One region of the Hydrogenophaga sp. ANAO-22 genome, then DNA from elsewhere that is predicted to be linked to it. Evidence: riboswitches for the same ligand, from Rfam matches in the RefSeq annotation. Region 1 holds a riboswitch; the other holds the start of a gene.
What was found. A riboswitch is a leader RNA that binds a small molecule or an ion and turns the genes downstream of it on or off. The one in region 1 is predicted to bind glycine.
Positions count from the first base shown of each region.

Region 1 (15,286 bases):
GAAGGTTCGCTCACCAAGGGCGACCGCGAAATGATCGTCACCACCACCAGCGCGGCCAACCAGTGCCTGTACTGCGTGGTGGCGCACGGCGCCATCCTGCGCATCCACGAGAAGAAACCGCTGGTGGCCGACCAGGTCGCGGTGAACTACCGCAAGGCCGACATCACGCCGCGCCAGAAGGCCATGCTGGACTTCGCCATGAAGGTCTGCCAGCGCTCGCACGAAATCAACGACGACGACTTCGCCCCCCTGCACGCCCACGGCTTCTCCGACGAGGACATCTGGGACATCGCTGCCATCACCGCCTTCTTCGGCCTGTCCAACCGGCTGGCGAGCTTCAGCAACATGTTGCCCAACCCGGAGTTCTACCTGATGGGCCGCGTGCCCAAGGCCAAGCCGCCGAAGGACTGAACGGCACAGCCGCCAAATCAGACAAGGCTTACAGCACTTTTTGTCGGCGCGCGATTCAATCGATACCGCCACACGACAACACAAGGAGTGCTTCCATGCCGATCAAACCATCCGTCAAGCGAGCCTTCCTGCTCACCGCCGTCCTCGCCCTGGGCACAGGCGCGGCCTGCGCAGAAGACATCAAGGGACGCATCACGGCCGTCGACACCACCGCGAAGACCTTCACCGTCAACAGCGAAGTGATCTATGTGACCGACAAGACCGACTACGAAAACGACTACAAGCGCTTCGAGGATCTGCGCCAGGGCCACTATGTGGAAGTGGACATCGACCGCAGAGACGGCCGCCTGTACGCCGACGATGTCGAGTACAAGAAGGACGCTCGCGAGAACAAGCAGTAAGCCGCCGCGCCGGCTTCAGCCCCCGACGCGCAGCAGCTTGCCGCTGCCGCCATCGGTGAGCAGGTAAAGCCGGCCGTCGGGGCCCTGGCGCACATCGCGGATGCGCTCGTTGCGGTTGGCCAGCAGGCGCTCGCGCCCGACCACCCGCGTGCCATCAAGCTGCAGGCGCCACAGCGCCGTGCCGGCCAGCGCGCCCACGAACAGGCTGCGGTTCCAGTTCGTGGGAATGGTGCCGGTGAAGAAGGCCATGCCGCTGGGCGCGATGGACGACTTCTGTCCGCCGGTCCAGGCGCTGCCGTCGATGGTCTCCCAGTACGCCACCGGTTGCTCCATGCCGGCCTTGGCCGTGCCCTCGCCCACCTGCTGCGTCGTGCCGTACTCCTGCCCATAGCTGATGATGGGCCAACCGTAGTTGCGCCCCGCCTGCGTGAGGTTGACCTCGTCGCCACCCTGCGGGCCGTGTTCGCTGGTCCACAGCTCACCGGTGTCCGGGTGCAGCGCCGCGCCCTGCGGGTTGCGGTGGCCGTAGCTCCAGATACCGGCCTGCGCGCCCGCCAGCACGGGGTTGCCCGGCGCCGCCGCGCCCGAGGTGGTGATGCGCACCACCTTGCCGTTGCCGCGGCTCAGGTCCTGCGCGTACCCACGCTGGTCGTTGCTCTGCCGGTCGCCCAGCGTCACGAACAGGTGGCCCTCGCGGTCGAACACGAGGCGCGAACCGAAGTGTCCACTGCTCGCCACCTTGGGCAACTGCCGGTAGATCACCTGCAGATTCACCAGCGCCATCGCGCCCGTGTCGAGCTCGGCCCGCGCCACGGCGGTGCCATTGTTGTTCGCGTTGCCGCTGTCGGTTTCCGAGAAGCTGAAATAGATGCGCCGGTTGCTGCCGAAGGCCGGGTCCAGCACCACGTCGAGCAGGCCGCCCTGCCCGCCGGTGTCCAGCGCGGGCAGGCCGCTGATGAGGTTGAACGACTGCGCGTTCGCCGCGTACAGGCGCAGGCTGCCCGTGCGCCCCGTGATCAGCATGCGGCCATCGGGCAGGAAGGCCAGGCTCCAGGGACTGGGCAGGTTGGTCGCGAGTTCGGTGACCGCGACCGGCCCGGTCGTGGGCACGAAGCTGGGGTTGCCGGGCGCGGGCGAGCCATCGTCATCGTCACTACCACCACCGCCGCCGCACGACAACAGCAGACCCATCGATAGGGCCCCGCCGATGAGCGCAGAGAGGTGGCGCATGTCGGACATGCTAGGCACGCGCGCGCCGCCTGTGTGCAAGCATTTGTGTGTGCGCCAGCGCACACAGCGATCAGCTCAAATGCGCGCGCAGCCAGTCGGGAATCGGGGCCGACTTCTTCAGCGGGAAGTTCACCCACACGGTGGTCGCACCGCCGGCCGCGTACACGGTGTCGGGGTCGTCGCTGCGCGAGAGCGTGCACCAGCTCTCGAAGCTGCTGCGACCCACATCGCTCACGTACATGGTGGCGATCACATCGCCCGGGTATTCGAGCTGCCGGTAGAAGTTGCAGAAGGCGTTGGCGATCACCGGCCCTTCGCCGCCCGGATCGGGCGGGCAGCCGATGGAGTGCATCCAGTCGATGCGGATGATCTCCAGATAGCGGAAATAGATCGTGTTGTTCACGTGGTTCATGCCGTCCATGTCGCCCCAGCGGATGGGGATGGTCATGCTGAACACGCGCTTCTTCTGTTCGGGGATGTCGAGTTTCATGGGGTTGGGGTGGTCGTCAGCGGTGCGCCTTGATCGACGCGAGGATGCCAAGCACGAACAGCACGCAGGCCGTCCATTGCAGGGCAGCAGGCCACTGGGCGCTCCAGGCGAAGGTGTAGATCAGGCCGAACACGGTCTCGCTCACGATGAGCTGGCCCGCCAGGCTCGGGCTCAGGCGGCGGCTGGCCATGTTCCAGAGCACCGAGGCGATCCAGGCCGAGCCGATGCCGGTGACCGCGCAGACGATCAGGAACATGCCGAAGCCCGGGCGCTGCACCAGGGTGTCCACCTCGGTCCCGGCCACGGCCCAGATGCCCAGCGCGCCCAGGCCCGCCGCCACGCCCAGCCAGTTGGCCCACACGGTGGAGTTCACCTCCGGATGGCGGCTCAGCCAGCGCGCGTTCAGCAGGCCGAACGCGGTCCACGAGGCCATGGCCAGCACGGCATAGAAGATGCCGAGCCAGAGGTTCGCACCGCCGCCCGCCTCGCCACCGCCATGCGCCGTCACCCGCATCATCAGCGCCAGGCCCGCCAGGGTCAGCAGCAGCCCCGGCACCAGCGCGCGCCAGCGCAGGCCCTGCGGCTTGCCCAGCAACATGATCCAGATCGGGATGGTGCCGATGATCAGCACCGGCAGCGCCGCGCCCGCCGCCTGGATGGCCAGCACCAGCAGCAGGTAGTAGCCCGTGTAACCCAGCAGGCTCAACCACAGCGCGGCGCCCGCCTGGCGCCAGGTCGGCAGGTGCGCCTCGCCGCGCAGCCCGGCCCACGCCAGCAGCAGCACCGACAACAGGCCGCAGGCCAGGAAACGGCCCACCGTGAGATCGATCGAGCTGAAGCCCGGCGTGAGCAGGGGCGCAAGAAAGGCCGTGCCCCAGAAAGCCCCCGCGCCCAGCCCCGCCAGAATGCCGGTCACCATGCCCGGCGGCCAGCCCGAAGGCCGGCCCAACACCGCTGCCGTCATCTAGGCCCCGAAACCGTCGTCGGCGGCAATGACCGCACCGTTCACGAAATGGCTCTCGCTCGAACACAGCATGACCAGCAGCGCGTCCAGGTCGGCGGGTGAGCCGACGCGCTTGCGCGGCAGCATGTTGATGAGCTTCTGGCCCTGCTCGGTCTGCCAGTGGTGGTGGTTGAGCTCGGTGTCGATGTAGCCCGGGCAGATCGCGTTCACGTTGATGCCGAAGCGGCCCCACTCGATCGCCATCGCCTTGGTCATCTGCACCACGGCGGCCTTGCTCATGCAGTACACGCCGATCTGCGGCAGCACCTTGAGCCCGGCCATGGACGCGATGTTGACGATGCGCCCGCCCACGTAGGTGCCCGGCGCGGCGCCGTTGGCGCGCGCCAGCATGCGCCGGCCCACTTCCTGCGCCACGAAGAACGCGCCCTTGGTGTTGGTGTCGAAGACGAAGTCGTAGTCTTCCTCCGTCACGTCCTGCAGGCGCTGCGTGGTGCTCACGCCCGAGTTGTTGACCAGGATGTCGATCGCGCCGACCTCGGTCTCGGCGTGCGCCACCGCCGCCTTGATCGACGCCGTGTCGGTCACATCCATCGCCACCACGTGCGCGTCGCCACCGGCGGCCTCGATGTGCGCGCGCAGCGCCATCAGGCGGTCGGTGCGGCGGCTGGCCAGCACCACGGCCGCGCCCGCCCGCGCCAGCGTCTTGGCGAACTGTTCACCAAGCCCGCCGGACGCCCCGGTGATCAGGGCCACGCGGCCCGACAAGTCCAGGCTGTATGCCATGAGAGAACCTCCTCTAAAGTGGTTGGATTCTGCGGCCATCCGAGCACCGCCCAGGCCGACGAGGCCCCATCCGACAGGATTGTGCGCCCTGGGCCACTAAAATCGGTCCCGACCACGACACCGGCATGACTCCATGCATTGCCGTCATGAAAATCCCCGGGCGCCCGCCCGACAGAGTGAGACCCTCGACATGACCCCCGAAGAAATCCTCAGCACCTACGGCCCGCGCGAAGCCATGGAGTACGACGTGGTCGTGGTCGGTGGCGGCCCAGGCGGCCTGGCCACGGCGATCCGGCTCAAGCAGATCGCCGCCGAAAAAGGCGGCGAGATCAACGTCTGCGTGCTCGAAAAAGGCTCGGAGCCCGGCGCGCACATCCTCAGCGGCGCGGTGATGGACCCCAAGGCCCTCAACGAGCTGCTGCCCAACTGGAAGGCCGATGGCGCGCCGCTCAACCAGCCTGTCACCGACGACAAGCTGCTCTGGCTGACCGAAAAAGGCGCCATCGACACGCCCAAGTTCCTGATCCCCAACAACTTCCACAACGAAGGCAACTACGTCGTCGGCCTGGGCAACGTGGTCAAGTGGATGGCCCAGCAGGCCGAAAACCTCGGCGTGGAGATCTTCCCCGGCTTCGCGGCCGCCGAGGTGCTCTACAACGACGACGGCTCCGTCAAGGGCGTGGCCACCGGCAACCTGGGCGTGGGCAAGGACGGCGAGCCGACCGACAACTTCCAGCTCGGCATGGAGCTGCACGCGAAATACACCGTCTTCGCCGAAGGCTCGCGCGGCCACCTGGGCAAGCGCCTGATCGCCCAATTCCACCTCGACGAAGGCAAGGACCCGCAGGCCTACGCCATCGGCGTGAAGGAACTGTGGGAAATCGACCCCGCCAAGCACCAGCCCGGCCTGGTGATCCACACCGCCGGCTGGCCCATGAAGGACGACACCTACGGTGGTGGCTTCATGTACCACCTGGAAGACAACAAGGTCACGCTGGGCCTGGTCACCGGCCTGAACTACAGCAACCCCTGGCTCAGCCCGTTCGAGGAAATGCAGCGCTGGAAGACGCACCCTCGCATCCGCGCCTTCCTCGAAGGCGGCAAGCGCATCAGCTACGGCGCGCGCGCCATCACCACCGGTGGCCTCATGAGCCTGCCGCAGACCGCCTTCCCCGGTGGCGCCTTGGTCGGTTGCGATGCGGGCTACCTCAACGGCGCGCGCATCAAGGGCAGCCACGCCGCCATCAAGAGCGGCATGCTCTGCGCCGAAGCCGCCTTCGAGGCCGTGCAGGCCGGCCGCCAGCACGACGAACTCAAGGCCTACCCGGTCGCCTTCGGCAAGAGCTGGCTCAAGGAAGAGCTGGACGCCTCGCGCAACTTCAAGTCCTGGTTCAAGTACGGCAACATCGTCGGCGGCCTCATGGTCGGCATCGAACACTGGCTGCTGCCCCGCCTGGGCTTCAAGGCCCCGCCGTGGTCGCTGCACCGCGAGAAGGCCGACCACCTCTACCTCAAGCCGGCCGCCGAGTGCGAGCAGATCGTCTACCCCAAGCCCGACGGCAAGCTCACCTTCGACCGCCTGGGCAGCGTCTTCGTCAGCAACACCAACCACGAAGAGCACCAGCCGGCCCACCTCACGCTGAAAGACGCCAGCGTGCCGGTGAAGATCAACCTCGCCAAGTACGCCGGCCCCGAAGCCCGCTACTGCCCCGCCGGCGTGTACGAGTTCGTGAAGAACCCCGACAACACCGACCGCCTGCAGATCAACGCGCAGAACTGCGTGCACTGCAAGACCTGCGACATCAAGGACCCGACGCAGAACATCGTCTGGGTCACGCCCGAAGGCGGCGGCGGTCCGAACTACGCCGGCATGTGAGCGAAATCACCCTTTCTTGAAAAGCCGCCTGCGGGCGGCTTTTTCATGCCTGGTATTCACCGCGCCGTCACATGGGCTGGCCACAGTGCAGGCTCCGTGAACGACGCCGAGATGCCATGCTGAACAAGACCCAGAAGGGCCGCGCCGAGTTGCGACCCGGGCAACGCCAACTCGCGCAGCGCGAGCGCGCCCTGCTGCTGCTGGCCGATGGCCGCAAACCCGATGCCGAGCTGTTCGCCCTGTTCGAGGGCCAGGGCCCCACGCTCGCGGCCGACCTGATCTCGCGCGGCTACCTTGTGGACGAAGCGCCACCGCCGCCCCGCACGCCGGCCAACACCCCGCCCACCGTCTCCGCCGACGCCTTTTCCGGGCCCCGCTCGCTCGCCAGCGCGCGCATGTTCCTGTTCGACCTGAGCGAGCGCATGTTCGCCCCGCGCGACAAGGCCATGGCCCAGCGCTACCGCGACGCCCTGCGCGAAGCGCGCGACGTGGGCGACATGCTGGCCGTCAGCCGGGCCATGATGGCCGACGTGGAGCGCCTGGCCGGCAGCGAACGCGCCGACGGCATCCGCGAGCGCCTGGCCCGCCTGCTGCCCGAATCGGCCCTGGAAACGCCCTGAAACACCGGCCCGCCGGACGCCGTGCGATACACTCGCCGGGTCAGGAGAGAAGCCGATCCGGTCCCCGGAGAAGGCTCGCCGAAGGCGCAGGCGGCACCGCACACCGGGTGCCCTGAACGCTCAGGCAAAAGGACTGGCAAACACGGGCCGCGAGGCCGGTGTACCCCCCTGGAGAGAGGCCGTTCCTCGAAGCGGCCCACCGAAGGAGCAAGCGCGGCATCGCCCGCGTGAATCTCTCAGGTAAAGCGGACAGTGGGGCAGCGCACGGATGAACCGTGTTTCGCCCCACCGGGGCCTGCCCCCTTGCCTGAAAGCCTCTGCCGTGCCCGCTGCCGCCGCCCCGCTTCTCCAGACCCCGCTGCACAAGCTCCATGTCGAACTGGGCGCCCGCATGGTGCCCTTCGCCGGCTACGACATGCCGGTGCAGTACCCCACCGGCCTCATGGCCGAACACCACCACACCCGCAAGGCCGCCGGCCTGTTCGACGTCTCGCACATGGGCCAGCTGCGCCTGGTCGGGCCCGACGCCCCCGCCGCCTTCGAGACGCTCATGCCGGTGGACGTGATCGACCTCGGCGTGGGCAAACAGCGCTACGGCCTGCTGCTCAACGACGAGGGCGGCATCATCGACGACCTGATGTTCGTCAACCGCGGGCACGACCTCTTCGTCATCGTCAACGGCGCCTGCAAGGCTGGTGACATCGCGCACATCCAGGCGCGCATCGGCTCGCGCTGCGAAGTCATCCCCCTGCCCGACCGCGCGCTGCTCGCGCTGCAGGGCCCGCTGGCGGTGGACGTGCTGCAGCGCCTCGTGCCCGGCGTCGAAAAACTGATCTTCATGACCGGCTCGCCCTTCCAGTGGCACGGTGCCGACCTCTTCATCACCCGCAGCGGCTACACCGGCGAAGACGGCTTCGAGATCTCCCTGCCCGGCGACCGCGCCGACCAGTTCGTGCGCACCCTGCTGGCCCAGCCTGAAGTGATGCCCATCGGCCTGGGCGCGCGCAACTCGCTGCGCCTCGAAGCCGGTCTGTGCCTCTACGGCAACGACATCGACACCACCACCACCCCGGTGGAAGCCGGGCTCAACTGGGCCATGCAGAAAGTGCGCCGCACCGGCGGCGCGCGCGTGGGCGGTTTCCCCGGCGCGGCGCGCGTGCTCGCGCAACTCGACGGCAGCGAACCACTGACCCGCAAGCGCGTGGGCCTGATCGCCCAGGAATGGGTGCCCGTGCGCGAGAACGTCGAACTGCAGAACACCAGTGGCGAGGTGATCGGCAAGACCTCCAGCGGCCTCATCGGCCCCAGCGCCAACAAGCCCATCGCCATCGGCTACGTCACACCCGAACACGCCGCCCTGGGCACGCCCGTGGTGGCCATGGTGCGCGGCAAACCCGTGCCCATGGAAGTCAGCGCCATGCCCTTCGTGCCCAACCGATACTTCCGCGGCTGACCTCACTTTTTTCGTTTCTTTTTTCAGGAGCTTTTCCATGACCACCAAGTACACCGAAGACCACGAATGGATCACCGTTGACGGCGGCATCGCCACCGTCGGCATCACCGTGCACGCGCAGGACGCGCTGGGCGACGTGGTGTTCGTCGACCTGCCCGAAGTCGGCAAGAGCTTCGCGCAGAAGGAAGTGGCCGGCGTGGTCGAGTCCGTGAAGGCCGCGGCCGACGTGTACATGCCCGTCAGCGGCGAAGTCACCGAAGTCAACGAAGCCCTGCGCGCCGACCCGTCGCTGGCCAACACCGACCCGCTCAAGGCCGGCTGGTTCTTCAAGGTGAAGCTCTCCGACCCGGCCCAGGTCGACGCCCTGCTGGACGAGACCGCCTACAACACCTTCGCCAACGCCTGATCCGCCTCTTCTCCCGCCGGAGCCTTCCATGCTGATGCCCTCTGTCAAACCCCTCGGTGAACTCGAAAACCCGTCCGAATTCGTGGCGCGCCACATCGGCATCGGCCAGGCCGACGAGACCCACATGCTCTCGGTCATCGGCGAGGCCTCGCGCCGCGCGCTGATCGACGGCATCGTGCCGCGCAGCATCGCGCGCAGCCAGGGCATGCAGCTGCCACCGGCCGTCACCGAGGCCGCGGCACTGGCCGAGCTCAAGGCGCTGGCGCAGAAGAACAGGGTGTTCAAGAGCTTCATCGGCCAGGGTTACCACGGCACGCTCACGCCCGGCGTGATCCTGCGCAACGTGCTGGAGAACCCCGCCTGGTACACCGCCTACACGCCCTACCAGGCCGAGATTTCGCAAGGCCGCATGGAAGCCCTGGTCAACTTCCAGACCATGGTGAGCGACCTCACCGGCATGGCCATCGCCAACGCCTCCATGCTCGACGAAGCCACCGCCGCCGCCGAGGCCATGACCCTGGCCAAACGCTCGGTGAAGAGCAAGGGCAACACCTTCATCGTCTCGGGCGACGTGCACCCGCAGATCATCGAAGTGGTGCAGACCCGCGCCAAACCCCTGGGCCTCACGGTGAAGATCGCGATGTCGGGCGAGGAATGGGCCGCCATGCTGTCGGACGGCGACTACTTCGCCGCCTTCACCCAGTACCCCGCCTCCAGCGGCTGGCTGCACGACTGGACCAAGGACGCCGCCACCGTGCACGGCAAGCAGGCCGCCTTCATCGTCGCCGCCGACCTGCTCGCCCTCACCCTGCTCAAGCCCCCGGGCGAGATGGGCGCGGACATCGTGGTCGGCACCACCCAGCGCTTCGGCATGCCCATGGGCGCAGGCGGCCCGCACGCCGGCTACATGGCCTGCCGCGACGAATTCAAGCGCTCCCTGCCCGGCCGCCTGGTCGGCGTGAGCGTGGACGTGCACGGCCAGCCCGCCTACCGCCTCGCGCTGCAGACGCGCGAGCAGCACATCCGCCGCGAAAAAGCCACCAGCAACATCTGCACCGCGCAGGTGCTGCCCGCCGTGGTCGCGAGCATGTACGCCGTGTACCACGGCCCCCAGGGCTTGAAGCGCATCGCCAACCGCGTGGCCGCCTACACCGCCATCCTCGCCAGCGGCCTGGAGCAATTGGGCTACCGCGACACGCACCACGGCGAACAAGGTGTGTTCGACACCCTCGCCCTGCACACCAAAGACCAGACCGACGCCCTCATGGCCCGCGCCGTGGCCCAAGGCGCCAACCTGCGCAAGGCCTGGGGCGACTACCTCATCGTCTCGCTCGACGAAACCACCACCCGCGACGACATCGCCCTGCTCTGGAAGGTCTTCGCCAAGGACGGCCAGGCCCTGCCCGCCTTCGACACCTTCGAGAAAGGCGTGGAGCCGCTCATCCCCACCGAGCTGCGCCGCACCAGCGACTTCCTCACGCACCCGGTGTTCAACACCCACCACAGCGAAACCGGCATGCTGCGCTACATCCGCGCGCTGTCCGACAAGGACCTCGCGCTGGACCGCAGCATGATCCCGCTGGGCTCCTGCACCATGAAGCTCAACGCCACCAGCGAGATGATCCCCATCACCTGGCCGGAGTTCGCGAACATGCACCCCTTCGCCCCGGCCGACCAGCTGCAGGGCTACCAGCTGCTCGACCAACAGCTGCGCGCCTGGCTCTGCCAGGCCACCGGCTACGCCGGCATCAGCCTGCAGCCCAATGCCGGCTCGCAGGGCGAATACGCCGGCCTGCTCGTGATCCAGGCCTACCACGCCTCGCGCGGTGAAAGCCACCGCAACATCTGCCTCATCCCCAGCAGCGCGCACGGCACCAACCCCGCCAGCGCGCAGATGGTGGGCATGCAGGTCGTCGTCACCAAGTGCGACGACAACGGCAACGTGGACATGGCCGACCTCCAGGCCAAGTGCGAACAGCACAGCGCCCACCTCGCCGCCGTGATGATCACCTACCCCAGCACCCACGGCGTGTTCGAGACCACCGTGAAGGAACTCTGCGCGCTGGTGCACCAGCACGGCGGGCGCGTCTACGTGGACGGCGCCAACATGAACGCCCTGGTGGGCGTGGCCGCGCCGGGTGAATTCGGCGGCGACGTGAGCCACCTCAACCTGCACAAGACCTTCTGCATTCCTCATGGCGGCGGCGGCCCCGGCGTGGGCCCGGTCTGCGTGGTGGAAGACCTCGTGCCCTTCCTGCCCGGCCATGCGGCGGGTGGTCTGCCGGTCAACGGCGTGGGCGCCATCAGCGCCGCGCCGCTGGGCAACGCGGCCGTGCTGCCGATCAGCTGGATGTACATCCGCATGATGGGCGCGGAGGGTTTGCAGCACGCCACCGAAGCCGCCATCCTCGCGGCCAACTACATCAGCAAGCGCCTGGCGCCGCACTACCCCACGCTGTACGCGAGTGCCAACGGCCACGTGGCGCACGAATGCATCCTGGACCTGCGGCCCTTGAAGGACACCAGCGGCGTGATGGCCGAGGACGTGGCCAAGCGCCTGATGGACTACGGCTTCCACGCGCCCACGCTGTCGTTCCCGGTCGCCAACACGCTGATGGTGGAACCCACCGAAAGCGAAACGCTGGACGAGCTGGACCGTTTCATCGACGCGATGATCGCCATCCGCGACGAGATCCGTCAGGTGGAGAACGGCGTCTGGCCGCAGGACGACAACCCGCTCAAGAACGCGCCGCACACGGCACCCAGCCTCATGAAGGCCGACTGGCCACACCCCTATGCGCGCGACGTGGGCGCCGCCAGCGCCTCCACCCGGGCCCACGCCAAATACTGGCCGCCCGTGGGCCGCGTGGACAACGTGTACGGGGACCGCAACCTGTTCTGCAGCTGCGTGCCCCTGTCTGACTACGCTTGATGAAGTCCTGATCCCTCGCCTGCTGGGTGGGCGAGGTCGGGCACACCAACGGTGGTGCGCCTGCGTTGTTTCGCAGGACGGTGGCGGCGTCCGAATGCGCAGGCCCCCATTCGCGGTTGCCACAGAGGCTGCGCGCCGGCCAAGGCGTTGACGAAGGGGTGGTGGCGGACCCGGGCAGCCGCCCGCGAGCAGGGCCGGAGCAGTCGGATCCCGCCACCGGCCTGCCGCGAGGTGCAGGCCGGAAGCGAACCCAACAAACCCCGCCAAAACGAAAAAGAGGCCCCAAGCCTTAACATCGTCGCCACGCCCGGAAAAGCCATGACCACCCACGCCCCGCGCGTGCTGAGCCTCATCCCCCGATGACCCAGCTCAACACGCCCTACCCCTCCACCGCCTACATCACCGGCTTCCTCCGCTCGCGCGGCGTCGACGCCGTGCAAGCCGACCTCGCCCTCGCGCTCGTCCTCAAACTCTTCACCCCCGCCGGCCTCGAAGCCGTGCGCGGCAAAGCACTCGCCCAGCCCGAAGCCGACCGCAGCGGCAGCGTGCACGCCTTCCTCGACCAATTCGACCGCTACCGCGGCACCATCGGCCCCGTCATCGCCTACCTGCAAGGCCGCGACTCCACCCTCGCCCACCGCATCGCCGCGCGCGAACTCCTGCCCGAAGGCCCCCGCTTCAGCGCACTCGAGGTCTACGTGGACGCCGCCCTCAGCGAAGAAGGCGGCGACCCCCTGGCCTGGGCCTTCGGCGCCCTCGGCGTGCAAGACAAAGCCCGCCACATCGCCACCCTCTACCTCAACGACCTCGCCGACGTGCTGCGCGACGCCGTGGACGAACGCTTCGCCTTCGTGCGCTACGCCGAATCCCTCGCCAGCAGCCAGCCCAGCTTCGAGCCCATGGCCGCCGCGCTCGCCGCGCCCTTCACCCTGGTCGACGAGGTGCTGCACACCCTCACCCTCGCCACCCTGGCCCAGCACAAGCCCGACGTGGTGCTGCTCTCCGTGCCCTTCCCCGGCGCGCTCTACGCCGCGCTGCGCATCGCGCAGACCATCAAGGGCCAGAACCCGCACATCACCATCGCCCTGGGCGGCGGCTTCGTCAACACCGAACTGCGCGAACTCGCCGAGCCCCGCCTGTTCGACTTCGTCGACTACGTCACCCTCGACGCCGGCGAACGCCCCCTGCTCGCGCTGCTCGAGTTCCTGGACCGCAAGCGCTCCCGGCAGCGCCTGGTGCGCACCTTCGTGCGCGAGACCAGCGAAGCCGGCACGGCCACGGTGAAGTACATCAACTTCGGCGAACCCGAGGTGGCCTTCGAAGACGTGGGCACCCCCACCTGGGACGGCCTGCCGCTCGACCGCTACCTGAGCCTGCTCGACATGCTCAACCCCATGCACCGGCTGTGGAGCGATGGGCGCTGGAACAAACTCACCGTGGCCCACGGCTGCTACTGGAAGAAGTGCAGCTTCTGCGACGTGAGCCTGGACTACATCAGCCGCTACGAAACCGCGTCCGCCGCCACCCTGGCCGACCGCATCGAGGCCATCGTCAACGAAACCGGGCAGACCGGCTTCCACTTCGTGGACGAGGCCGCGCCGCCCAAGGCCCTGAAAGCCCTGGCCGACGAGCTGCTGCGCCGGCAACTGCCGGTCTCATGGTGGGGCAACATCCGTTTCGAAAAAACCTTCAGCCCCGAACTCTGCCAACTGCTCGCCGACAGCGGCTGCATCGCCATGAGCGGCGGGCTCGAAGTGGCCAGCGACCGGTTGCTCACCCTCATGAAAAAGGGCGTGTCCGTCGAACAGGTCGCGCGCGTCACCAAGGGGTTTTCAGACGCGGGCATCCTCGTGCACGCCTACCTCATGTACGGCTTTCCCACGCAGACCGTGCAGGACACCGTGGACTCGCTCGAATACGTGCGCCAGCTGTTCGAGAACGGCTGCATCCAGAGCGGCTTCTTCCACCGCTTCTCGTGCACCGTGCACTCCCCCGTGGGGCTGGACCCGGCCGCGTATGGCATCGAACTGGTGCCACTGCCCGAAGTGACCTTCGCCAAGAACGACATCGGCTTCATCGACCCCACCGGCGTGGACCACGACGCGCTGGGCATCGGCCTGCGCAAAGCCATCTACAACTACATGCACGGCATCGGGCTGGACGAAGACGTGCGCGCCTGGTTCAGCCACCTGCACGACCCGGTGCCCAGGACGCGGGTGAAGCGGCACTTCATCGAGCGGGCGCTGGACAAACGGGAAAGGGCTTGATCGCGGCGGCCGCCTTCGTGGCCTACCAGCGCAGCCAACGCCACCCGGCCAGCGCGCCCAACAACGCGCACGCCGCCATACCCAGCACATACCAGACGGCGAGAAAAGGCGCCTGCATCTCGGGGCAATGCAGTGCATACACCGCGGCACCCACCGCGCCCGCCAGCCAACCCGCCGCGGCGCCCGTCAGCAAGGGGCGCGTGGGCGCCAGACCCCGCAGGGCCCAGAACAGCGCGACCCCCACCGGCAAGGCCGTGGCCATCACGTTGAACACGCAGTAGCGCCAGGTCTCGCCCAGCACCAGCGCCGCCCGCGTACCGGGGGCCGCCTGCGCCAGCACCAGCATCGCCCAGGCCCACAACAACGCCACGGGCAGCCACAGCCCCCACGCCCAGCCGCGCACGCGCGCGCCCGGGTGGCCCAGCAGGAACACGACCACCAGGCCACTGACCGCCACGGCCAGCGGCATCGCCAGCTTGACCCCGAACGCCGGCGTGGCCCAGACCTCGCCCAGGTCGCTGCGCACGCCGTACACCAGGTGCACCCAGGCCAGCGCACACACCAGCCCCAGACCCAGCGCGAGCGCAAAACGGCGCTCACCCGCATGCCGGGGCACAGGGGCGGCGCCGGTGGCCAGGAGGTTCATCAGATCGTCGGTTTTCATGCTTGTCCTTTCCATTGGCGCGCCAGCGCCTTGATGCCCCGGTGCACCCCCACTTTGACGGCGGACTCACTCATGCCCGTGAGCCGGGCCGCCTCGGCGACCGACAGGCCATCGAGCTTGGTGTGCTGGATCGGCAACCGCTGGTGGTCGGGCAACTGCTCGAGCAAGCGACCCAGGTCGCGCCGCGCCTCACCCGCCTCGCCGTCTGACTGCGCGAAGACATCCAGTTCGTCGTCCAGGGGATCGTTCAACGCCTCATGGCGGGCGCGCCGTCGCCACAGATCCACCAGCTTGTAGCGGGCCAGTGCATGCACCCACGCCGTCAGCGGCTCGCCCCGGCGGTAGGTCTGGCGCTGGGCGTGCACGGCCATCAAGGTCTCCTGCACCAGGTCTTCCACCTCGTCCGGCAGTTGCTGCAGGCGGCGCCGGAAATAGCCGCGCAGCAACGCCGCCAGGCGCTGCAGGAAACGGTGGTAGGCGGCGCCATCGCCGTCCAGCCCCGCCACAAAGAGTCCGTGCAATTCGTGTTCTGTCGCGGTCACGTCAGCTATTCGTGTCATGGCGCGAAAAGGTTACAGACAGGCCGAAATAAAAAAACCGATCGATTCTGCGGCGGGCCTGTAACCAGCGCAGCGGCGGCGACGAAATAGCCATCGGTACGCACCAACTGGTTGGCGCGGCCCTACACCAAGGAGCCTTCATGAACACCTCGCAACTGACCCTCACCCTGGCCACGCTGGCCGCCCTCACCACCGGCGCCGCGCTCGCACAGTCCAACATGCCCGACAC
Region 1 covers NZ_CP159956.1:679,399-694,684, forward strand. The annotation lists gene ABSY19_RS03065 (peroxidase-related enzyme) at 1-411, shown strand, start outside; gene ABSY19_RS03070 (DUF5666 domain-containing protein) at 507-812, shown strand; gene ABSY19_RS03075 (PQQ-dependent sugar dehydrogenase) at 828-2,042, opposite strand; gene ABSY19_RS03080 (acyl-CoA thioesterase) at 2,113-2,532, opposite strand; gene ABSY19_RS03085 (DMT family transporter) at 2,549-3,496, opposite strand; gene ABSY19_RS03090 (SDR family oxidoreductase) at 3,497-4,279, opposite strand; gene ABSY19_RS03095 (electron transfer flavoprotein-ubiquinone oxidoreductase) at 4,470-6,155, shown strand; gene ABSY19_RS03100 (hypothetical protein) at 6,272-6,775, shown strand; glycine riboswitch at 6,807-6,921, shown strand; glycine riboswitch at 6,934-7,038, shown strand; gene gcvT (glycine cleavage system aminomethyltransferase GcvT) at 7,044-8,228, shown strand; gene gcvH (glycine cleavage system protein GcvH) at 8,266-8,634, shown strand; gene gcvP (aminomethyl-transferring glycine dehydrogenase) at 8,663-11,566, shown strand; gene ABSY19_RS03120 (B12-binding domain-containing radical SAM protein) at 11,926-13,833, shown strand; gene ABSY19_RS03125 (NrsF family protein) at 13,856-14,497, opposite strand; gene ABSY19_RS03130 (sigma-70 family RNA polymerase sigma factor) at 14,494-15,057, opposite strand; gene ABSY19_RS03135 (DUF2282 domain-containing protein) at 15,198-15,286, shown strand, end outside.

Region 2 (15,286 bases), 2.2 Mb from region 1:
GAGAGCAGCACACCGATCAGCACCGGCAGCAGGTCGCGCGGCACGCCCATCACGCGCTCGGTGTCCTCCTCGTCCAGGGCTTCCAGCGTGCGCGGCTCGTAACCCGCGTCGCGCACCGCGCGCTTGATGCGCGCCAGCGATTCGGCCTCGTCCACGCCACTGAGCGTGACGCGCGCCGACTCGGTGGCCAGGTTCACGGTGGCGTCGCTCACGCCCGGTTGCTTGCGCAAGGCCTTCTCGACCCGCGTCACACACGAGGCGCAGGTCATGCCGCCCACACCCAGATCGATCTGGGTCAGTGGATAGGTCGAGAAGGTGGCACCGGCGTCGGAAGAGGCAGCGATCGTGTTCATGGGGTCAGCATAAGCTTTACCACCATGGGAAGGTCAAACGCGCTTGTAGCGAACTGTGACAGCGCGGCCACCGCTTGACCTTGACACCATGTCAAGGATCACAATGGCTTCATGTTCCATCCACCTTTGAAGAAAGACACCATGAAACAAGTCCTCGATGTGCACGGCATGACCTGCGGCCACTGCGAAAAGTCCGTGACCACCGCCATCAAGCTGCTCGATCCCCAGGCCGAAGTCCGCATCGACCGCGGCCAGAACCGCGTCGAGGTGAACAGCACGCAGACGCGCGAAGCCCTGGTCGAAGCGATCCGCGAAGAAGGCTACCAAGTGGCGGCCTGACCCCATGGCCACCGACCGCCTTCTGCATGCGCTGGCCCCCACCGGCGAGCAAGACCCGGGCGACGCGCTGATCCACTGGCCGGTCAGCATCGGCAAGGCGGCGCAGCTCAGCGGCATCTCGCCCAAGATGCTGCGCCACTACGAAAGCCTGGGCCTGCTCACGCCCGTGCCCCGCACCGACAGCAACTACCGCCAGTACAGCCTGGCCGACGTGCACACGCTGCGCTTCATCCGCCGTGCGCGCGACATGGGTTTCGGCCTGGACGCCATCACCGAACTCGTGAGCCTCTGGCACAACCGCCGGCGCAGCAGCGCCAGCGTCAAGCGCATCACGCAGAAACACCTGGACGAACTGGCCCAGCGCATCGAAGCCCTGCAGGCCATGCAGCGCACCCTGGACCAGCTGCTGCACCTGTGCCCCGGCGACGACCGACCCGACTGCCCCATCCTCGACGACCTGAGCCACCCCGCTTGCACAGTTGCTGCAAAAAGCAGCACAAAACTTTACAAACCCGCCACGTCGGCGGCACGGGGTGGAAACACGCGAGCCAGACACTGAAACCACTCCGCAGCCCGACACCTGTCCTGTGGAGATCCATCCTCAACAGACACCAGGAGTCCTCATGAAATCGCTTCCGAAACGCGCGCTGATCGCCACCGCCCTGGTGGGCACCTTCGCCACCGCCCTGGTGCAGGCCTCGGCCCTGCATCCCACGGCCCTGGCCGCCGGCACGGCCGACACCGTCACCGTCGTGGCCCAGGCCGACACGGCGGCCAAGCCGGCCGTCAAACCCGCCACCCCCACCGCCGAGCAGCGCGACCAGAAACGCGCCGAACGCCACGCCCAGATGCAGAAGCGCATGGCCGAGCGCCAGGCGGCCTTCAAGGCCGAACTCAAGCTCACCCCTGAACAGGAACCGGCATGGAACGCTTTTATTGCCCGCACCCAGCCTCAAGCCGGCGCCATGCCGCGCCAGAGCACCCGGGAAGACTGGTCCAAGCTGACCACGCCGCAGCGCCTGGACAAGATGCAGGCCCTGAAAGCCGAGCGCGATGCCGCGATGGCCAAACGCGTCGACGCGATCAAGAGCTTCTACGCGGTGTTGAACGCCGATCAACAAAAAGTCTTTGATTCAAAACACCTGGGTGGCTTCCAGCGCGCCGGCATGCACCGCGGCCACCGGGGTGAACACCGGCACCACGGCGAGCAACCGGGCGTGAAAAAGCCGGCCTGAACAAGCGCCCGGACCGCGCCAGGTTCCCGTTTCACTATTCTTCTAAATCTTTAAATACAAAATAGCAGTAGTAGTAGAGGGCGCTGTCCGGTGTGGACAAGCGCCCTTTTTCTTGCTGGATCAAGGACTTGGCTCGCTCAGAAGCCTGTGTGAAGGGCGCGGTTCCTTGGCGCTCGAAACGGGGATAACAAGGCAGTCACCCACTTTTCTGTGGATAACTCATGCGTTGTTAAAAAATTATTCACAGGTTTGTGCAAAACCCGCTCGTCGGTTGCTGAAACATGCCCTGACACCTGCACACCTTCCCGAGCCAAAACCCGTCAACCCGGCTGGTAAGATGCGCCGCTTCACAGCCAGACCTGCCGACCCGGCGTTCCTGCGGCTGGCCCGTTTTTGGATCTGTTTCGCCCATGTCTGTCGCCCTCGCAGGAAACGCGCCCGCCACCTTCGAAATCAAGAGCGCCCACCTGCCTTTGGTGGCTCTGATGCTCAAGTCGTCCAACCTGGATCTCCTGGCGCAGGAGTTCGCCCAGCGTTTTGGCGACATGCCCGATTTCTTCGACCACGATCCGGTGGTCATCGACCTGCACCCGTTGAACGTGGCCGAGGCCCATGCCCTGCCCGACTTCGGCGCGCTCCAGACCTTGCTGCGCCAGCACCGCCTCACGCCCCTGGCCGTGCGCGGCGGCACCATCGAACAGACCGCGCTGGCCGTGGCCGCCGGCCTCACGCCCGCGCCCGATGCCACCGTGCAACGGGCCGCCCCGTCGGCGGCACCGACCGAGACCACCTCGCCGGAGCCCGTGGCCGCGCCCCAGCCGATGCCCATGCCCGGTGCGCTGGTGATCGACAAGCCCCTGCGCTCGGGCCAGCAGGTTTATGCGCGCGGCCGTGACCTGGTGGTCATGGCCATGGTCAACCCGGGTGCCGAGGTGATCGCCGACGGCAACATCCACGTGTACGCGCCGCTGCGTGGCAAGGCCATCGCCGGTGCGCGCGGCTACGGGGAGGCGCGCATCTTCGCGCTGTCCATGGCGCCCGAACTCATTTCCATCGCCGGCATCTACCGCACCAGCGAAGTGGCCCTGCCCGAATCGGTCCAGGGCAAGACCGCGCAGGTGCGCCTGGTGCCCGGTCCCGATGGCGACAAACTCGTGATCGACGCCATCGGCGTCTGAGTCTCACCCCTTATTCGAATCGAAGGACTTTCACCATGACCAAGATTGTTGTCGTCACCTCCGGCAAGGGCGGCGTGGGCAAGACCACCACCAGCGCCAGCTTCGCCTCGGGCCTGGCCCTGCGCGGCCACAAGACCGCCGTCATCGATTTCGACGTGGGCCTGCGCAACCTGGACCTGATCATGGGCTGCGAACGCCGCGTGGTGTACGACCTGATCAATGTCATCCAGGGCGAGGCCAACCTGAACCAGGCCCTCATCAAGGACAAGCAGTGCGACAACCTGTTCGTGCTGGCCGCCAGCCAGACACGCGACAAGGACGCCCTGAGCCAGGAAGGCGTGCACAAGGTGCTGACCGACCTGTCGGCCATGGGCTTCGAGTACATCATTTGCGACTCGCCCGCCGGCATCGAGACCGGTGCGCTCATGGCCATGCACTACGCCGATGAGGCGCTGGTGGTGACCAACCCCGAGGTCTCCAGCGTGCGCGACTCCGACCGCATCCTGGGCATGCTGGGCAGCAAGACGCAGCGCGCCATCGAGGGCAAGGAACCGATCAAGGAACACCTGCTGATCACGCGCTATAACCCGGGCCGCGTGGCCGATGGCCAGATGCTCTCGCTCAGCGACATCCAGGACATCCTGCGCATCAAGCTGATCGGCGTGATTCCGGAAAGCGAAAGCGTGCTGACCGCCTCCAACCAGGGCATGCCGGCCATCCACCTCAAGGGCACGGACGTGGCCGAGGCCTACAGCGACGTGATCGACCGTTTCCTCGGTGCCGACAAACCGCTGCGCTTCATCGAGGCCGAAAAAGTGGGCTTCTTCAAGCGCCTGTTCGGAGGGAAGTAAGGCATGTCGATCCTGTCTTTCCTGCTGGGTGAAAAGAAGAAAACCGCCAGCGTCGCCAAGGAGCGCCTGCAGATCATCCTGGCGCACGAGCGCAGCGGGCGCAGCGCTTCCGAGCCCGACTACCTGCCCGCGCTGCAGCGTGAGCTGGTCGCGGTGATCGGCAAGTACATCAAGATCAACCCGGACGACATCAAGGTCCAGCTCGACCGCCAGGACAACCTGGACGTGCTCGAGGTCAAGATCGAGTTGCCCGACCGCAAGTGATCGGTGGCGGGCTGGGCCCGCCTCTGCAGTTCGTGCCTTCGATGCCTCATCTCGGGCCGTTTTTCACCTGCTCTATGCCGCCGGTGTGTGGAACATCCACCGGTTCCTAGACTCCAAGTCTTGGGGGTGGCGCCGGCTTGTCGGCGTGATGCGGTGGAAGAGCCGCACCCATCCCGGGTTTCGCGGCGCTGCTATGTTCTTGCTGGAAGGGTGCAAGGACGCGGTTTCCAGCTTGTCTGGCTTCTCCTCTGGGCCTGTTTGTGGGGCAAATCGGGGCCGAGCAACGCCGCTTTTTCATTCCCCCGGGGCCGGGATGCCGCTGCGGCATTCGAACGGGCCCTGGATGAAGGTGTGGGGCTCGACGGTGCAGGGTCCTTCCAGGGATTCCGGGTAGACGTAGTCGTTGCCCCATGGCACCAGGTCCGCCGGCATGCGGCGCTCCTGCTCGGGCCGCTGGGCGACGGCGACCTTCATGTAATCCGTCCAGACGGGCAATGCCAGGCTTCCCCCGGTCGCGTTGCCCAGGCTGCGCGACTGGTCGTACCCGATCCACACCACCGAAGCGACGCCCGATGAATAACCGGCGAACCAGGCATCGCGCGCGTCGTTGGACGTGCCGGTCTTGCCGGCCGTGTCTTCGCGCCCGAGTGCGCTCGCGCGCCGCCCCGTGCCGTGCCGCACCACGTCGCGCAGCATGCTGTCCATCACGTAGGCATTGCGTGGGGAGATCACCTGGCCGCGGGGCGACACCAGCGGCGCTTCGTAGAGCACCGCACCGCCGCGCTCGCTGACCTTGAGCACCAGGCGGGACTCGACCCGCTCTCCTTCGTTGGCGAACACCGCGTAGGCCTCGGTGAGCTGCAGCGGGGTCACCGCACCCGCGCCCAGCGCCAGCGGCAGGATCGGGGGATTGAGCTCGGCCGCGAAACCGAAACGGGTGGCGAACTGCTGCACATATTCCGTGCCGGCGGCGTCCATGAGGTTGACCGCCACCACGTTCTTCGAGCGCGCCAGGGCCCGCCGGGCCGTGATGAAGCCTTCGTACTGGTTGCCGTAGTTGCGCGGCCGCCAGGCCTTGCGGCCGCGCGCCGAGGGCGTGACCAGCCGCTGCGTGTCGTCGACCAGGGTGCCGGGGAAATAACCTTTTTCCAGCGCGGCGGAAAACACGAAGGGCTTGAAGGTCGATCCCGGCTGGCGCACCGCCTGCACCGCGTGGTCGAACTGGTTGAACGCAAAGTCGAAGCCCCCGGCCAGTGCCAGGATCTCACCCGACCTCGCATCGATGGACACCAGCGCGCCCTGCATCTGCGGCAGCTGTGTCAGCCGCCAGCGCCCGGCCGTGTCGGCCACGACACGAACGACGGCGCCCGGTTCGATGCGCCTGCGCGCCGGTGCGTCCGGTTTGAGCAGCGCGCTGCTGCCCGGGCTCAGCGTGTGGCGTGCAATGCGAATCACGGTGCCGTCGCGCAGGGCGGCCGTGATGCCGGCGGAGGTCGAGGCTTCCAGCACGGTGGCCACGCGCAAGGCGCCACTGTCCCGGTAGGGCGCGAGGGCCCGGCGGATGCCGGCCGGGTCGGCGGCCTGCACGGCTTGCTTCAGATGGCCTTCCGGCCCGGCGGGGCCGCGCTGGTGCTGTGCGTTCAACAGGCCGGTGCGCAAGGCATGGGTGGCGGCGCGCTGCTCGGCCACGCGGATGGTGGTGGTCACATCCAGGCCCCGCGAGTAGGCCTCGTCCCCATAACGCTCCACCAGCATCCTGCGAACCTGTTCGACCGCGTAGGCCGATGCCGGATCGGTCGACGGGTGGTTCAGCGCCAAGGTCAGGGGCTCGGCGCGGGCCTGCTCGTAGGCCGGCTCATCGAGATGCCCCAGCTCGCGCATGCGCTTGAGAATGTGCTGCTGGCGCACGGTGGCGCGCTCGCGGTTGGCGACCGGGTTGTAGGCGGAGGGCGCCTTGGGCAGGCCGGCCAGCATGGCCGCCTCGGCGACGCTGAGCTGGTCGAGCGTCTTGTCGAAGTAGACCGATGCGGCCGCCGCGAAACCGTAGGCCCGTTCGCCCAGGTAGATCTGGTTCATGTACAGCTCCAGGATCTTGTCCTTGCTGTAGACCGATTCGAGCTTGTAGGCCAGCATGATCTCCATGACCTTGCGCCGGTAGGTCTTCTCCCGGCTCAGGAAGAAGACCCGCGCGACCTGCATGGAGATGGTGCTGCCACCTTGCGCATGCCCACCGGCCACGAGGTTGCCGAGCGCCGCGCGAACGAGGCCCGCGTAATCCACCGCCCCGTGTTCGTGGAACCGCGCGTCCTCGATGGCCAGCAAGGCTTGCTGCATGCGCAACGGGATGCGCTCGATCGGCACGAACTCGCGCCGCTCTTCGCCGTACTCGGCGAGCAGGCTGCCGTCCCTGGCGTGGATGCGCATGGGCAGCATCGGTTCGTAGTGGGCCAGGTGACCGACCTCGGGCACCTGCTGCCACAGGCGGTGCAAGGCATGGGCGGCGCCGAGGGCAACGCCGATGCACAGGCCAAGGGCCAGCGCGGCGAAGAACCGGACCGTGAAAGGGGTTCGAAAGGGGAACATGGGCAAGGCTCAGGTGAAAGCGCCTCTCCCCCTGTCCTTTTACCTGAGAGTTTCGACTGCGTCGGCAGTCTGCCCCTTCGGTGTGCCGGTGCGCGCGTGGTGCGGCCCGGCCTCTCTCCAGTCGGCGAAATGTGTCTGCGGTCCGGTGGCCTGAGCGATCATGGGAGTTTGCGCCTTCGGCGGAGGCGCGACACGCCTCGCTCTCCCGCAGAGCGTCGCAGTCTATCAGAGGGTCAAAACCCGGGCGTCACACCGGTGCGCGGGCACCCGTGCCACCAGGCCAGGGCGTGAGCACCTCGTGTCCCTCGGGCGTGACGGCCACCATGTGTTCCCACTGGGCGGACAGGGAGCGGTCCCTGGTCACGACGGTCCACCCATCGGCCAAGGTCCGGGTCTCGCGCTGGCCTGCGTTGAGCATGGGTTCGATGGTGAAGACCATCCCCGGCTCCAGCCTGAGCCCCTCGCCGCGCCGGCCATGGTGAAGCACGTTCGGTTCTTCGTGGTAGATCCGGCCAATGCCGTGCCCGCAGTACTCGCGCACCACGCTGAAGTGCTCTCGATGGGCGACGGACTGGATGGCATGGCCAATGTCCCCCAGCGTCGCGCCGGGCCTGACCTGCCGGATGCCGGCCAGCAGGGCTTCGTAGGTGGTCTCCACCAGACGCCGGGCCAGCACGTTGGGTGTGCCGACGAAGTACATGCGGCTGGTGTCGCCGAACCAGCCATCCTGGTTGACGGCCACGTCGATGTTGATGATGTCGCCCTTCTTCAGCAGCTTGTCGGGCGAGGGGATGCCGTGGCAGACCACCTGGTTGACGGAGGTGAGGATGGTCTTGGGATACCCGTGGTACCCCAGGTTGGCCGGGATGGCGCCCTGGACATTCACGATGTGGTCGTGGCAGATCCGGTCCAGCGTCTCCGTGCTGACCCCGGGGACGACGTGGGGCTCGATCATGCCGAGCACCTCCGCGGCCAGCCTGCCGGCGCGCCGCGCCATCTCAATGTCCTCGGCCGACTTGATGGTGATGCCGCGAGCCACTAGCGCTGGCCCGCTGGGGCTGTGCGGGCCTTGCCCGCTGGGGTCGCGGCCGCCACGGTGATGTCCAGGCCCCCCGCGAGTTCCGCCCGCACCAACAGCTGGCAGATCTCCCGGTGGTCCAGCGCCGGGTGAAGCTCGGTCAGCATGCCGACCCGCATCCAGTGTTCGGCCTGCGCATTGATGGACCTGCTCAGCGCATTCCCCGCCACGCGCAGGTTCTCGTGCATCAGGTCCGAAATCTTGACGATCCCCATTCATCACCTCTATATGAAACGTATATGAATTATATACGCCTCGAGGTGGACGGCGGCTAATTGGGGTTGGCCGGCGGGGTGGGTGGCGCGGCGGTCGGTGGGGGTCCACCGGATCCAGCAGGCCCTTGGGCGGGTTGCGCTTCATTTCACCGGCCAGCGTCAGCTGCTCGGGACTCATGCATTCATCGGCGAGCCGCTTGCCCAGTTGCTGGCTCATGAGCATGGACTTGTTGCCCAGCTGCAGCCACATGGCGCCCCGCTTCGGGTCTTCGAGACGGATGGCACCGGTGCGGCTTTCCACCGGGTGCATGTAGTACCGCGCGTTGCGCATGTTCTTCACCTGCACGATGAAGAACCCTTGCCGCTTGGCGGGCACGATCTCCACAGCCGAGCCGAGTTCGCAGGGGATGTTGCCGAGGTACACGCGCTGCGCGACCGCGAGATCGGCTTCGGTGAGGTTCACGCTGGAATCCTCTTCGATCGGCGTCACTTCTTCCACGGCCTTGGCCGCGGAGCGCGCCAGCGGCGCGCGTTTGGTCGTGGTGGTGGGTTTGGCCGCCGGCTTGGCGGCGGGCTTCGCGGGGGTCTGCTGCGCCATCACCGGGATGGGCGCGAACGCCACGGCGCTCAGGGAGAAGACAAGGGCAAGGATTTTCATGGGCCCTAGTCTGCCCGCATGGCCGCTGAAATGCTGTTCGCAGATGTTTCGACCGCATCCACCGTGGGCTGCCCATGGCGCGGCTAGGGAAAGAACAACAGGACGGCGAACACGGCAAACAGCGCGAGGTGCATGTAACCCTGCAGCGCCGAGGTGCGCTGGCCGTTGAAGGTGAGCATGCTCAGCACGGCGGTGGCCACAAACAGCGCCGTGTCCATGTGGGAGATGCCCATGACGACCTGCTTGTCGTACAACAAGCCAATGGCCAGCACCGCGGGAACCGTGAGCCCCACGGTGGAGACAAAGGCACCCAGACACAGGTTCACGGCCCGCTGCATCTCATTGCCCAGCGCCGCGCGCACGGCGGTCAAGGACTCGGGGGTGAACACGATCAGGGCGATGAGCACGCCACTCACGGCCACGGGCGCGCCCGCGGCCGCAATGCCGTAGTCGAGCACGACGGCCAGGTGGTGGCCCAGCAGAACGATCGGAACAATCATGGCCAGCAGCAGCAGCGAATGCACCCAGACATCCTTCCTGCTTTGCTGGACAGAACCCTCCGCCTTTTCGGTCTCGGTCGGCGCCCTGGAGGTCCGCTCCATGCGGCGCACCACCATCGCCCCGGGAGGGGGCTGAACGAAGAGGCGCTTGTGGCTGCCGATCTGCTTCCACAGGAAGGCCGCGTACAGCAGCGCGGTGAGGACACCGATGCCCATCGCCTGCTCAGGCCCGAATTCACCCGCCGTGCTGGTGAACTTCGGCAGCACCAGGGCCACCGTGGTCAACAGGGCAATCATCGACAGGTAAGCCGTCGCCCCCTGCGCATTGAATTCCTGTTCGCCATGCCGGGCAGCGCCCACCGTCAGGCAGATCCCCATCACGAGGTTCAGGATGATCATCAACACGGCAAAAATGGAATCGCGCCCGATCGTGGGGGCTTCCCCCGGTCCCAACAGCACCGAGGCAATCAGGATGACCTCGATGGACACGATGGACAGCGTCAGGATGAGCGTGCCGTACGGCTCGCCCAGTTTGTGCGCCAGGTAGTCCGCCTCATGCACGACACCAAACGATGCCGCCACGATGGTGGCCAGCAGCACGGCGAAGCTCAGGCCGGCGACACCGGGTGTGAGTGGCGCGGCCAGCCAGGAGGCACCGTAAAAAGAGAACAACCCCACCACGACCCATGCACCGAGCAGAAGCGCCCAGGTGGCCGGAGAGATGAGCCGCGCGCGCGCGGCGGGCGGGTGGAGGGGGGAGGCGTTGACCATGGCGACCACTTTCACAAGCAGTGCGGGGGCCGTCCCTCGCGGTTGAATCCATGCCGATGGGGTCGTCCCCATTCGGCCTCACACTTGGCGCGTGAGCCCCACAATTATAGGTTTCGAGCTTGTGACCCCGTGAACCGCCTCAGCCGCGCCTCTCCTCTCAGGGCATTGGCGCGGGCCTGAACAGGACCTGTGAAGCGGCCCTGTTCGGGCGCCATGCGGCTGGAGAAGAAACGGTGCTCGTGACCGCTCAGAGATGGGCCGATGCCATGTGGGCCATGGCCAAGGCCGTGTCCGGCGCGGAGCCATCCTCCAGATGCCAGCAAGCGGAAAGACCCGCCCAGGCCAGGATCCATTGAAGCAGCCGCCTGCGCTCGAGACCCGCCGAGGCGGCAACCACCTCCAGCCTGCGAAGAAACCGCTCCGGCGAGGTGGCGGTCTCAGCGTCGGGATTGCAGAAGAGGTTGGCGTAGTCAAACCCGCGTTCGCCCCACAGGCCCTTGGGGTCGATCGCGAGCCAACCGCGCGGACCGAAGTCCAGGACGTTGCCGTGGTGGATGTCCCCGTGAAGCACACCGACATCCCGCGCCGAGGCCAACAAGTCCCGTGCGGTCGCTGCGGCCGTGGCGAAGATGCCGCCTCTTGCTGCCGCGCAGGCCTCCAGCCCTTGAAACCAGGTGGGCAAGTCGGTGAGTGCCGGTGGCGGCTCTGGCCGCGGCGCGTGCAGTCGGGCGACCACGGCACACAGGATGTTGCTGGCTTCATCGTCGCGCCCATGGCGAGCCATCTCGGCGAGCGCCATGCCGCCTGGCGCTCGCTCCAACAGCAGCGCCGGGCCCTCGTGGGCCAGCACCCTGGCCGCACCGTCGCCCTGCCACCAGGCCATCAATGCCGCGCCGGCCCGCTCCTCCTGTTGGGTGGACAGCTTCAACATGGCGGGCGTCCCGTGGAACCGCACGGGCAGGAGCTGCCCGCTGTTCGTGACGACAGGTGCACCATCGGGCACCAGGCCCCAGCGATGGACGTACTCGGCCCTCATCCCGACACCTTAGCGCATGCCCCCTGTCACCTGCATTGCTCGTCAAACGTGCTCGTCATGGTGGACACCACTTCGGGGCGGATGCCGAGCCAGGTCTCGACCTTCATGTTCGTGGCCTTGGCTTCGCATTGGAGCCGCGCCTGTTCGGGCGGTTTTGCCGGCATCAGCTTGATCAAACCCGACAGGGCATCGCAATACTGTTTGAAGTTCTTCACGCGCAATGCGTTGTCTCTCTGGGTGCGGAGCTTGTCGTACTCGGCACATTGCGGATCGGGTGCCGCGGTGGACACCGCGGCGAGCAAGGACAGGGTCAGGCCAAGAAGGAGTTTGCGCATGGGAACGGGTCCCGGGCGGGACGTGGTTGGATCGGAAGGGGCGAGGGTCAACAGACGATCGCGAGTATTCATCGCGACCCTCCCTGGCGTGAAGTGACCCCGGTCACATGGCGGCGGGTGAGAACGGCAGATCAGCGCGCCAGCGCGTCCAGCAGCTGTTGCGCTTGCACAGGTTTGTGTAGGAAGGGCACACCGCTGGTTCGGATGTCGGTGATGCGTTGCGGCGCGGTCTCGCCGGTCACCAGCAAGGTGCGCAGGTGGGGTGAGGTGTTGCGCAGCACCAGGAGGTAGTCCAGGCCGTTGCGTTCTCCCGGGAGCCGGAAGTCGGAAACGACGGCGTCGATCGGGTGTCGCTGCAGCAGGTGCTGCGCCTGCGCCAGATCGCCGGCGGGATACACCGTGCAACCGCGCGCGCAGAGCACCAATGCCATGGCCTCGCGGCTGGCCGGCTCGTCGTCAATGACGAGCACATGGCGCGGCAGGCTGTTCGCGGCGTGAACCGGGGGAACAAGGCCAGCGTCTGCCGGGCTTGCCGGGTGGAGCCTGCGCCCGTCGGCCTGTTTCACCCACACCCGAAAGCGGGTGCCTCGCGACGGCATCGATGAGAGCGCCATGGGATGTTCCAGCAGGCTCGAGAGCCGTTTGACGATGGACAGGCCGATGCCCAGACCGGATGCGCGGTCGCGTTGTGGATTGGCCAGCTGGTAGAACTCGTCGAACACCCGTTGTTGATGTTCTGTCGCGATGCCGATGCCGGTGTCGACCACCTCGAAGCGGACCCAGCCGGCCCGTCCCGCGGGGACCCCCGCCCTTGCCGCGACGAGCACACCACCGGTGCGCGTGTATTTGATGGCGTTGTCGATCAGATTGCCGAGCAGGCGCGTGAGCAGCTGCACGTCGCTCACGACGACCAGATCACCCGGCGCCCGGAACCGAAGCTGCAGGTCGCGCTCCTGGGCGCTGCCGGAGAACATGTGGTGCAGCGACAGGAACAGCTCGTGCACGCGCACGGGCTCCAGCGTGGGTTGCACGGCGCCCGCATCCAGCCGGGAGATGTCGAGCATGGTGTCCAGCGACTGGTTCAGCATGCGCACCGAGTGGCTCAACCGCGTGACCGTCTGTGCGCTGTCCGGATCGAGCCGGGACCGTTCCAGCACCGAGGTGAACAGCGAGATGGCATGAAGCGGTTGGCGCAGATCGTGGCTGGCGGACGCGAGAAAGCGGCTCTTTTCCCGGTTGGCGTTTTCGACCAGTTCCACCTGCTGGGCCAGGCGGCGGGCGAGGTCTTCCTTTTCAAAGCGCACCGTCAGCGACTGCTCGAGCAGGTCCGCCTGCTGGAACGTCCACTTGAGCGTCATCACCAGAAAGAGCGTCATGCAGAAGGCCAGCACCGAACCGACCAGGCCACCGTGCCAGAGGCAGGCGGAGATCATGCCGGCGGCCGCCGGGATGCTGAACGCGGCGATGGTCTGGCGGTGGGTGGAGACGATCGCGGAGCCGAGCGATATCGCACCCATGATGAACACGGAGATGAGAATCAGAGGGTCCACGTTCCGGTGCGCGTGGAGCAGCCAGGGTGCGGCCCCCCACATGGCGCCCAGCAGAAAGATGTCCCGGACACGGCCTTGCAGGATGCGGGGCAACTCGTGGTCCTGCAGGGGGCCGTGGGCTTCCAGCTTTCTGCGCTGCACGTAGCTCGTGAAGACGACGATGTAGAACAGGCCGAGCCAGACCAGGGGAAGCAGGGACGTCCCATTCAGGTAGAACAGGATCGCCAGCGGCGTGGCGAAAGGGATGGGCGAGAGGATGCGCACCGGCCCGGTCTTTTGCAGCAGGAGCGCGAGCTGGATGCGCTGCACGGCCAGTGGCGACCGGGCTTGCACGCCCATCGACTGGTGGATGTTCGTCAGCAGCTTCTCGATCACACCAGGCTCAGGAAAACAGCCCGATCAGCTCGGCGCGGGAGCGAACGTTGAAGACGAGAAAAATCGTCGAAACGCAATTCTTCACCGAGCCCAGCACCAGCCCGGTTTCGGCGGCGATCGCCTGGTTGTCGAGGCCGCTGAGCAGCAGCTCCAGGACCTGGATCTGGCGGTCGGTCAACCGGACCCCAGGCCTCAGGTTCTGGCTGCGGGCCGCCGCGCCGTGCTTCCCCGGGCGATGGTTTGCCGTGGAGGCGCTCTCAATCGCCGCGAGCATGCCCTTCAATCCATCGGTATCGCCCGTCTTGCAGAAGTAGCCCCAGGCACCGTGCGCCAAGGCTTCTTCGCGGACGCGGGGATCGTGCGTGCCCGACACGACCACGATCGGCAACTGCGGATAGAGCTGCCGCAGGAGTTTGAGGCCGGTCAGGCCGCGGGTGTCGCCCAGGTTCAGATCGAGCAACAGCAGAAAGACCTCCTCGGCGCGCTGCTTTAGAAACAGCAGGGCCTGTTCCAGGCTGTGCGCATCGGCCACATGGAACCGGTCCGCGAAGTGCTGAACAATCACCTGGCGCAAGCCCATCCGCACCAGTTCGTGGTCGTCCACGGCCAGTATCGTTTTGCATCGCTGGTTTTCTGACATCGCCAGATGTTAGCCGCGGCAGCATCGTGGCCGCGGTGGGCGCAAGGATTCGCCGCTTATGCCTCGGGACGGCCCGTTTCCTCCTCGTCGCGCTCATACCGCCTGGCGAGTGGGAACGGTGGCAGCCAGGATTCGCGGCGCACGGTCCAGAGTTCGTAGGTGGGCACGAACTGGTCGGGCGCGTCGAGGGTGCCCAGGTTGACTTCGATTTCGTCGCCACTGCGCCCATACACCGACGAGCCACAGCGAGGACAGAAGAACCTGCCGGCGTAGTCGCTCGTTTCGCCTTCGACGGTCACGGCGTTCTGCGGAAAGATCGCGGAGGCGTGGAAGAGCGCGCCGTGGTGTTTCCGACAGTCGAGACAGTGGCACAGGCCCACCCGATGGGGTCTGCCGGTGGCTTCAATTCGAACGTTGCCGCACAGGCAACCACCCGTGAATCGGTCCATGCTGCGTCTCCTGGGATCGACCGCCATTGTCTCCCCGGCACCCGGTCTTCGGAAACGGTTTTTTTGACCGCGGACCCACGGGCGTTCAGTAGGTGATGAACACCGTGTGCGCCTGGGTACCCGAGCATGTGGGCCCGGTGCAGGTGCCTGCCTGACCCGCCTGCATGTTGCCGGTGAGCGTGACCGCCTGGCCGGTGTTGCCATTGCCGCTGCCCGAAGCGGGCGAAGGGGTGATGGTGTAGCGCAGACCTTGGAGCACGGCGGGGTTCGGGCTCACCGAGATGGTCCACGGCAGGCCCGAGCTGCAGCGCAACATGAAGCTGGTGGTTGAGGTTTGTGCTGTGGCGCTGAACGCGGTGTAGTTGAACGCCAGGTTGCCCGGATAGGTGTTGAACACGCACTGGTTGTTCACGCCCACGGTCATCACCACCGGTGCGTTGGGGCTGAGCGCGCCCGCGTTGCTGTTGGGGTATTGCGCGAAGATGTTGAAGGTGTCGCTGTAGACGCCGGCCGCGGGTGAAGGGGGGTTGGCGCCAGCGCCCACCTGAACCCGGATGCAGTAGTTCAGCGTGGTCGTGGCCGTCAAGGCGGCACCAAAGTTCAAGGTGCCGATTTGAACATTGCCAGTGCCCGTGGCGGGCGCGCGCCAGTTGCTGTTGTTGTTGCAGGTGCTGCCGCGGCTCGCCGTGGCAGCGGCGCCGGCCGCGAAGGGGCACGTCAGAAGAAGGCCGCACAACATGCCCGCCACCCGGCGGCAGGCGTTGCAGGCTGCGTTCATGGCATTCCAGAGATCAGTAGGTGATGATCAGCTGGCGCACCTGAGTCAGCAGGCCCGGGTTGTGAGTGCCTGCCTGGCCTGCAGGCATGGCGCCTGAC
Region 2 covers NZ_CP159956.1:2,895,607-2,910,892, forward strand. The annotation lists gene ABSY19_RS13920 (heavy metal translocating P-type ATPase) at 1-353, opposite strand, end outside; gene ABSY19_RS13925 (heavy-metal-associated domain-containing protein) at 495-692, shown strand; gene ABSY19_RS13930 (MerR family DNA-binding protein) at 820-1,251, shown strand; gene ABSY19_RS13935 (Spy/CpxP family protein refolding chaperone) at 1,316-1,927, shown strand; gene minC (septum site-determining protein MinC) at 2,338-3,105, shown strand; gene minD (septum site-determining protein MinD) at 3,141-3,956, shown strand; gene minE (cell division topological specificity factor MinE) at 3,960-4,220, shown strand; gene ABSY19_RS13955 (penicillin-binding protein 1A) at 4,515-6,803, opposite strand; glycine riboswitch at 6,932-7,021, opposite strand; gene map (type I methionyl aminopeptidase) at 7,051-7,842, opposite strand; gene ABSY19_RS13965 (ParD-like family protein) at 7,842-8,096, opposite strand; gene ABSY19_RS13970 (hypothetical protein) at 8,179-8,763, shown strand; gene ABSY19_RS13975 (calcium:proton antiporter) at 8,838-10,025, opposite strand; gene ABSY19_RS13980 (aminoglycoside phosphotransferase family protein) at 10,273-11,061, opposite strand; gene ABSY19_RS13985 (hypothetical protein) at 11,088-11,396, opposite strand; gene ABSY19_RS13990 (ATP-binding protein) at 11,528-13,321, opposite strand; gene ABSY19_RS13995 (response regulator) at 13,329-13,925, opposite strand; gene ABSY19_RS14000 (GFA family protein) at 14,018-14,410, opposite strand; gene ABSY19_RS14005 (hypothetical protein) at 14,496-15,188, opposite strand; gene ABSY19_RS14010 (spore coat protein U domain-containing protein) at 15,202-15,286, opposite strand, start outside.
Region 2: another riboswitch for glycine. It lies ahead of ABSY19_RS13955 (penicillin-binding protein 1A); the one in region 1 lies ahead of gcvT (glycine cleavage system aminomethyltransferase GcvT).